One region of the Roseofilum capinflatum BLCC-M114 genome, then DNA from elsewhere that is predicted to be linked to it. Evidence: riboswitches for the same ligand, from Rfam matches in the RefSeq annotation. Region 1 holds a riboswitch; the other holds the start of a gene.
The links. A riboswitch is a leader RNA that binds a small molecule or an ion and turns the genes downstream of it on or off. The one in region 1 is predicted to bind cobalamin.
Positions count from the first base shown of each region.

Region 2: another riboswitch for cobalamin. It lies ahead of cobW (cobalamin biosynthesis protein CobW); the one in region 1 lies ahead of PMG25_RS02490 (energy-coupling factor ABC transporter permease).

Region 1 is NZ_JAQOSO010000010.1:11,128-15,552, forward strand. It holds gene PMG25_RS02475 (energy-coupling factor ABC transporter ATP-binding protein) at 1-754, opposite strand, end outside; gene cbiQ (cobalt ECF transporter T component CbiQ) at 747-1,547, opposite strand; gene PMG25_RS02485 (energy-coupling factor ABC transporter substrate-binding protein) at 1,531-1,848, opposite strand; gene PMG25_RS02490 (energy-coupling factor ABC transporter permease) at 1,845-2,582, opposite strand; cobalamin riboswitch at 2,856-3,006, opposite strand; gene ribBA (bifunctional 3,4-dihydroxy-2-butanone-4-phosphate synthase/GTP cyclohydrolase II) at 3,712-4,425, shown strand, end outside.
Region 2 is NZ_JAQOSO010000092.1:154,883-159,307, reverse strand. It holds gene PMG25_RS18025 (serine/threonine-protein kinase) at 1-1,025, opposite strand, end outside; cobalamin riboswitch at 1,561-1,715, shown strand; gene cobW (cobalamin biosynthesis protein CobW) at 1,741-2,781, shown strand; gene PMG25_RS18015 (hypothetical protein) at 2,820-3,521, opposite strand; gene PMG25_RS18010 (response regulator) at 3,821-4,204, shown strand; gene PMG25_RS18005 (putative bifunctional diguanylate cyclase/phosphodiesterase) at 4,384-4,425, shown strand, end outside.

The sequences.
Region 1 (4,425 bases):
GCCAGGCTTCCCAGAGGGTGGGGATACCTAAACCGATTTCTGAGAGTCGTTTTTGTTGAGAAAAAACGGTTTCGGCTGCTCCTTCGAGGATGAGTTTTCCTTGGTTGAGAATGATAAACCAGTCTGCCCATTGATAGGCGAAATCTAGGTTATGGGTGGCGATCGCGATCGTGGTTCCCTTTTGTTCGATTTTGTGCAACTCTTGGACTAAGGTGCGGATTTGTTGCGGGTCTAAGTAGGCGGTGGGTTCATCGAGTAACAGCAGTTGGGGATTTAACACCATTACCCCGGCTAGGGCAACTCGGCGTTTTTGCCCTAAACTGAGGTGGTGGAGGGGAGTGTGGGCAATGTCGGTGAGTTGAAAATCGGCGATCGCCTGTTCAACCCGGTAGCGAATTTCCGGTTTGGCTAATTTGAGGTTGCACAGTCCATAGGATAGATCTTCGGCTACGGTTCCCGCAACAAGCTGATGTTCTGGATTTTGAAAGGCTAATCCCACATTTTGCCGCCATTGTTTCAGGGTTTGGCGCTGGTAATCTAGGGGTTTTCCCTGCCAGAAAATGCTTCCGCGATCTACAGGGTATAATCCCGTCATCAGTAAAAATAAGGTTGACTTTCCCGAACCATTGTGCCCTAAAATTGCCGTTTTTTGATGGTGGGGAAGGGTAAGACTCAGTTGCTCAAACACTTGATGAGACTGTCCTGAGTAGTGATAGGTCACGTCCCTGAGTTCCAGCAAACTCGGATTATCCATGTGCGATTCCTGACAGTTCTAGAGACAGCAAGAAGAACAAGCCCAGGAGGGCTTCCCATTCATAACGGGGCGATCGCTCATAGTTTCGCATTGACAAAACCACAAATTTATGATCAAATCCCCGTGCAGTCGCCCCCAAAGAAAAGCGATGATAATCTGTTAACGTTCGATGCAACAATTGCCGAATCAACAAACTCACACTCCGCAAACTTTGAGCAAAATCACCATATCCTCCCCGCGCTCTTTGTCCCAAACGCAAATCAGAAACCGTTTTTTGCAGTACCCAAATCAACCGATACATTAACAAAATCAACTCCAACAACAGTTCCGGAAAACGCCACTGACGCAACACTTGAACCATCTCCACCATCGGAACCGTCAACATCAAGAAAAAGAAGCAAGACAAACAAGCAACTGCCCGTACAATTAGCCGGATAAACAAATCCAAAACGCTTTGGGAAATCGACCAATAGAGCGTACCCGTTGACCAACCGATCAAGACTCCAGAACTGTCTAAATTTCCCCCTTCTACTAGACGCACATCAATCAGAAACGCCAAGGAACTCATCAACACAAACGTATAGCTTCCCAAAAGCAACTTCAGATAGAACTTCATCGGAATTTTAGCGTACCCAATTGTCCAAACCGCCATCCATAAACTGAGGGCAATTTGTGTGATGGGTTGACTCACCAAAGCCAACCCCAACATCAGCAAAGAAAACCCCAGTTTTTGACTCGGAGGCAACCGTCTTAAACCATTTTGATACGCCCAAGTATCAGTCGGTAACGTCATTTTCCCCAGAAGGATTCGGCTCAGAACGTCCCCGATACCATCCGATTCCGTATCCGATAATTCCCGCGCCGAAAGCTGCTTGCAGGGCGAATAATAAACTCTCGGTTTCACCCCCTGGCGGTTCTAAAATCGGTTCAAACCAGGGTTCATACTGAGGATTAACTTCGGTAATGGCTTCCTCTGCTTGGCCATCGGCTCCACCAAATTCACTATCCTTAACTATCATTAGAGGCAAAATGGTTAAGCCAATGACGGCTAACAATAACAGACCATTAGGCCATTGATGCTGTTGTGTTTTCATACCGTTTCTGATTCCATTAATTTCAAGAGTTTTAATTCTGGTTGAGAGTAGGACATTAAGCCATTCCAGACCATCACCGTTAACAGTCCCTCAATAATGGCCAGGGGAATTTGAGTGACGGCAAAAATACCGGCAAACTTGAGAAAAGCGACCCAAATGCCTCCATTTTCCACGGGAAAAGCTAAGGCAAGTTGTAGAGAAGTGACCACATAAGTGGCTAAGTTTCCTAAAGCCGCAGCCAGAAAAACAGCCAGAGTTTGCCGTTGACTCAGCCCCATGACCAAGCGATAAATACCAAAGGCCACAAAGGGGCCAACCACTGCCATAGAAACGGCATTTGCGCCCAATGTGGTGAGACCACCATGGGCTAAGAGTAAGGCTTGAAATAAGAGAACCAGAGATCCTAAAACCGTCATGGTGGAGGGGCCAAATAGTACGGCCCCTAAACCGGTTCCGGTGGGATGGGAGGAACTACCGGTAACTGAGGGAATTTTCAGGGCTGAAAGGACAAAGGCAAAGGCTCCCGATAGAGCGAGTAGGAGTTTAAGTTCGGGATATTTTTGCACCGTTTGGTTAATACGAAAGAGTCCCAAACCAAAGAAGGGCAGAAACACAACCCACCAAAAAATAACCCAAGGTAAGGGCAGAAATCCTTCCATAATATGCATCGCTTGGGCAGGTGCGGGGAAGAAGGCTAAAAGTAGGGTAAAACTGAAGGCTAGAAAACTGGCCATCAGCCGAAACAAGAGCTTGCGATGGTTCATAAATTCAGACAAACAACAATAATTTTTGCAGGGGAACTCTAGTATTGAGTTCGTGTAAGATGGGTACTTTTTGCCGTGATGAAGATCCCCCTAAATCCCCCTTTTTAAGGGGGACTTCCCTTACTCCCCCCTTTTTTAAGGGAGGTTGGGGGGGGTCAAGATCTGGAGAGAAAAGGGATAGAAGAGAAAAGCAACCCAAAGGAATAAACTTGCGACATGATTCTGTACCTCGCAGAATGGTGATTAAATAGACTTACTTTGGCGGGCATCCTGACTTAGAGATGATTGGGACTCCATCTCCTTACAGTTGCGGGACAGCGTTGGATTTGCACCAAACTTTCCCCGTTACCTCTGATGGCTGCTCCCCATCAGAACCGAAGCAGGGTTGATTATACCATGATGTCGGGGCGAAAAATTTTTCATTCCTACTGGATTGTTTCAGCTCATTTGATGCTTTAGGAATGGGAGCGTCTCGCTCGCTTATTCCTTACTAGCGAGGGAGACGTTTGTCCTTTCCGCTTCGCGGAGATGAACGGACACGCTACGCTTTCATGTCCGCGAAGCGGATACGCACTCCAGAAAACCTATTGCCCTATTTTAGTTCGTAGATTTTAGGTGCGTTACGCTTCGCTAACACACCCTACGGCAAGGACTATTAAACGCATCATCATAGAGAAATGGTATTATCGTAAGCAAGTTTGGCCCCCTTGTTTTCTCCTAATTCCAGAAGTAACTTTTGAAATTGTTGCCAACTGATATTATTTAAGATGATGTTGTGAGATGGGACTTGATGCCGATGTTCAGCGATCTGCATAATTAGGTTTGGAAGGTTTCTTTAGACGGTAGGGCATCTGTTAGCAGTAGCAAGCCCTTGGCGCAACTGGGCAATGACCTCTTGTGCAGCAGCACTAAGCTTTTCAGCACGTTGTACATCATAGCCTAATGCTGCAAATGCTATCCAAGAGTATTATCCACGAGCGATCGCACCGTAGCGAAATACAGAGGAACTTTCCCCCATCTGGAATTTCTCCTTGTCTACCCCTCTCCCCATTCGCGGTACAATAACAACCACACTCTCGATCTGCTACACCTTCTCACTGTGACTTCTTCTCCTTCCTTTCAGTTTGACTCTATCGAAAGCGCGATCGCCGACCTCAAACTCGGTCGGATGGTGGTCGTGGTTGATGATGAAAATCGGGAAAATGAAGGCGATCTCGTTGGGGCTGCCCAGTTCGCGACCCCGGATATGATTAACTTTATGGCGGTTTATGCGCGGGGTTTAATCTGTTTGGCAATGATGGGCGATCGCCTCGATCAACTTGACCTCCCCCTCATGGTCACCCACAACACGGATAAAAATCAGACTGCTTTTACTGTCAGTATCGATGCTTCCCCAGAACTGGGGGTGAGTACCGGAATTTCTGCCGAAGACCGGGCCCGCACCATTCAAGTAGCCCTGAACCCCCAAACTCGTCCCTACGACTTACGCAGACCGGGCCATATTTTTCCCCTGCGATCGCGGGAAGGGGGAGTCTTAAAACGCGCTGGTCATACGGAAGCTAGTGTGGATTTAGCCCGGTTAGCGGGTCTCTATCCCGCCGGAATTATCTGCGAAATTCAAAACCCCGATGGCTCCATGGCCCGACTGCCGCAACTGATCCGCTATGCCCAATATCATGAACTGAAAATTATTAGTATTGCCGATCTGATTGCCTATCGTTTGCAACATGAACGGTTTGTTAAACAAGAAGCATTAGCGAGTCTGCCTACCCAATTTGGACAGTTTAAGATCTACGCCTATCGCAATACTTTA
Region 2 (4,425 bases), on a different contig from region 1:
AACCGAGACAAATGGGTACTCGGCCCAGAATTTCCCGTATTCCGGCTGCCTGTTCCTTTAGAAGAAGTGTCTGAGGTAGGTTTCACCGGCCCCGTTAACATCCCCTGAGCCAAACTATCCAAATAAGGCTCTAACTCCAAAGCCTTCAAAATATCTTGAGCTGACTGATACCGATGTTTAACCGACCCATCGAGCATTTTCTTCAACACACGAGTTAAATGGTCACTCACCTGTACCTGTCGTTCCCACAAAATTTCTCCCGTGGCCGGATCGTAACCCAAATCTTTCGGAGACTTACCCGTTAACAGATAGATACAGGTGACACCCACTGCATAAATATCACTGGCATAAACCGGTCTCAGAGCCATCTGTTCTGGCGGTGCATATCCGGGAGTGCCAATGGCAAACGCTGTTAATGCGGTTTGATCTGAACTATTATCGACTTTGGTCGGATTGACCTGATCCTTAACTGCCCCAAAATCAATTAAGACTAATTTTTTATCCTGATTGCGGCGAATCAAGTTGGCTGGCTTAATATCTCGATGAATGACTTGATTAGAGTGGATATACTCAATAACGGGTAATAATTCACTTAAAAACTGCTTGATTCCTGCCTCTGTAAACGGCCCTCCCCGTTTCACCTCTCGGCTTAAGGTGGCTCCGCTAATGTACTCCTGAACTAAATAAAATTCTTGTTCCGTCTCAAAATAATCGAGTAAACCCGGCAGTTGGGGATGATTGCCAATCTTACCCAAGGTTTTCGCCTCTCGCCGAAACAGCTCTCTAGCCATTTGCAGCGTTTGTGGAGAAGTCGAAGCCGGGCGCAGTTGTTTAATCACACAATAGGGATTCCCCGGAAGAGATAAATTTTGAGCCAGAAAAGTTGCCCCAAATCCACCTTGTCCCAAGAGTTTAGAGATGTTATAACGCTCTCGAAGCAATAGTTTGGAGCCACAAGCAGCACAAACTTGAGCATTGGGAGAATTTTCTGGATTTGGACAAACTGGGTTAACGCAGTAGCTCATTGAGGCCTTACTCGCTTCTTAAGTTTGACTGCCAGGATAGGACGATCCTAGATTGATTATGACTGGGTTAAGCGCCTAACTCGATCGTCATTGTCGCTCTAATTGCTACCTTTATCTGGAAGTTGAGGGTAATTATACCAAGCGACTGGGTTCAGTGATCCAATCATGAATTACAATCTAGGTATGACTTTTAAGTTATGCATCCCTACTTAATTATCATACCTTGTCTTTCCAGAAGTTGACAGTTAACTGCATCGATCGCCCGGAATTGGGTCTGAAAAGGAGTTTACCATTGTTGATATGGCCACTTATCCCTGGGTGAGATCATACCCTTGGGCCAAAGTTTCGGTTGAGGGACTTCATAACCTACAAGGTTGGCGCGATCGCATCGATGCTCGACCTGCTACTCAAAAGCGATGTAGGGTGGGCAGGAGGAGAGAGCGACATCATTCAAATTCGACCAACAGACCCTGCCCACCTTACCTACTGATGGAGATCGGTAGGGGCGAAAAAATTTTCGCTCCTAGATTTATGGTAGAATCGGCGATGCTTCGGTTCTGGTGGGGAGCAGCCATCAGAGGTAACGGGGAAAGTTTGGTGCAAATCCAACGCTGTCCCGCAACTGTAAGGAGATAAAGAACATCTGCATCATCTCTAAGTCAGGATGCCCGCCAAAGTGAGTTGGTTTAATCACTATTCTGCGAGGTACAGAATCATGCACAAAATTCCCGTAACCATTATCACCGGATTCCTGGGGGCAGGCAAAACGACCCTGATTCGTAATTTGCTCCAAAATCAGGAAGGGCGTAAAATCGCTGTTTTAGTCAATGAATTTGGCGAAGTTGGCATTGATGGGGACTTGTTGCGCTCCTGTCAAGTGTGCGATGAAGAGGAAGACCCCAATAATAATATTGTGGAACTGACCAATGGCTGTTTGTGTTGCACGGTGCAAGAGGAATTTTATCCCACGATGCAAAAGCTATTAGAGCGTCGAGAGGATCTCGATTCAATTGTGATTGAAACGTCCGGGCTGGCCCTACCGAAACCCCTGATTCAAGCGTTTCGCTGGCCGGAAATTCGCAATGGGGCAACGGTTGATGGGGTGGTGACGGTGGTGGATAGTCATGCTTTAGCCACGGGGACTTTAGTGGGGGATTTAGAGGCATTAGAGGAGCAGAGAAAGGCCGATCCGAATCTGGATCATGAAACTCCGATTGAGGAATTATTTGAGGATCAATTGGCTTGTGCGGATTTGATTTTGTTGACGAAAACGGATTTGGTGGATGATTCCGGTTTGCAGCACGTGCAAAATTGGTTAAAACAGGAGGTTTCGCCTGCGGTTAAACAAGTTTCTTGTCATCAAGGGCAAATTGATAGTGCAGTGTTATTAGGCTTTAATGCTGCGGTTGAGGATAATTTGGACTCTCGTCCGAGTCACCACGATCATGAAGAAGAGCATGACCATGATGACCATATTAATTCAGTGGAGATTGTGTGCGATCGCCCCTTCGACCCCCAACAACTCACCCAAACCCTACAGCAGTTTGTCCAAAACCACGAAGTTTACCGCATTAAAGGCTTCGTCCAAGTGCCCAATAAACCCATGCGCTTAGTCCTGCAAGGAGTCGGTAACCGCTTTGATACCTTCTATGACCGTCCCTGGAAACTGAACGAACCGCGCCAAACCCGGCTCGTGTTCATTGGTCGAGATCTAGAGCGTCCAGCGATCGAAACTCTACTCAATCACCTAAACTAACCGCCCTATTCAGGATTCCCAGGGAAGCCAAGGCCTAGTCATGATTCTGAGGATTCTTCTCTAGCAGACTCGGATGCAGAAGGCTCAGAATCAGACTCTTCAGAAACCGGCTTGGGTTTGGATAGATGGGGCTTCCCACCGGGTTTACCCTTACCTTTCGGTTTGCGATCTTTTAAGCGGTCTTTAACCTTTCTCGCTTCGAGTATCACCAACGTCTTACCCTCACGACCCAAAATAAAATCCCAAAACTCCCCTAAAGTCGTTTTGGGTTCGCTCGGTAATATCCCCTGAAACGTGATTTTAAATGGCTTCTCTAGTTTAGAACTGGGGTCTTTACGATTGGGATTGATGCGAACTGCTATTTTGCCACCATAATTAAAAATAATCTGACCGCGCACTGAAAACACATCATCACTGAGGTTCTCCGGGATAGGGTTCAGGGCATTGCGGAGGATAAAATGATAGCCCGCTTCGCGATCGGGTTTTGTCCAACACCGAAACCAATGGAACTGTTGCAAATTATCATCCTTTTCCAGCCACTTAAAAAAGTAACCCCAACGGATAGAAGCAGGGAAGAACTGATTATCCTCTGTAACAATTAACCCTCTAAGTTGGAATCCTTTATCATCCGGTTGAGGGATATAGCGCCCCCAAATTAAACCGGTACTCCGATATTGGATATCCGATTCTGGAGGACAAATAAGGTTACTAATATTACTCTTATCTTGACTATTGGACAAGGTTCTTTTCAGGAAATAAGGTGGACGGCTCTCTCCTGGGCAGGGAGAGGGATAGAAATAGAGAATTAAAAGGCCCACTGGAAAGCTGAAGATGGCTTTCCCCAAAGGTGAACCTGTTCCATTGTACCTTGTGAAGGCAACCACAAGGGCCATGCCCTGACCCCTTTCAACCTCTAGGAAACTAGGGATCGCCAGCTATTGCTTTACTCTCACTTCCGTTGTAGGGTGAGAAATAGTCATTAAATCTCACCTTACTAAACTTTCCATAGACTAGCTCTGAGCAGGGAACGCTTCCTCACATGGCAACTAAACATATTTTGATGATCGATGATGAAATGGACATCCGAGAAATTGCTCGGATTAGCCTAGAAAAGTTGAGAGGGTGGCAGGTAACCGCTACAGAATCTGGATATGAAGGAGTAGAGTTAGCAGAACAACATCAGCCGGATGTCATTCTCTTGGACGTAATGATGCCTGATATTGACGGTAAAGAGACCCTAAAGCTCTTAAAATCCAATCCCAACACCCGGCATATTCCCGTGATTTGGTTAACGGCACAGGTTCAAAATACTCATCGTAAATCTGCTGCATTAGGCGTAATTGCAGTCTTGATTAAGCCCTTCGATCCTTTAGAATTACCCAATCAAATCGAGGAAGCTCTAGCGTCCCAGCAAGAGAGATAATTTAGAAGATCGCCAAGAGTCGGGAGTCGATCATCTGGTATCATTTAAATAATAATGAACAACATTAGGGAGTGATGCGAATCAAGGGATCGCTGATGCTTTCACAAGAATTTCACATTCCCTATCTAAGGTAAAGGTGATGATGACTAAACAAACAACTGATTGGGGCGATCGCGATCATGGATAAGAACACTCTTAGATCCGATCCCCCGGATTTTGAC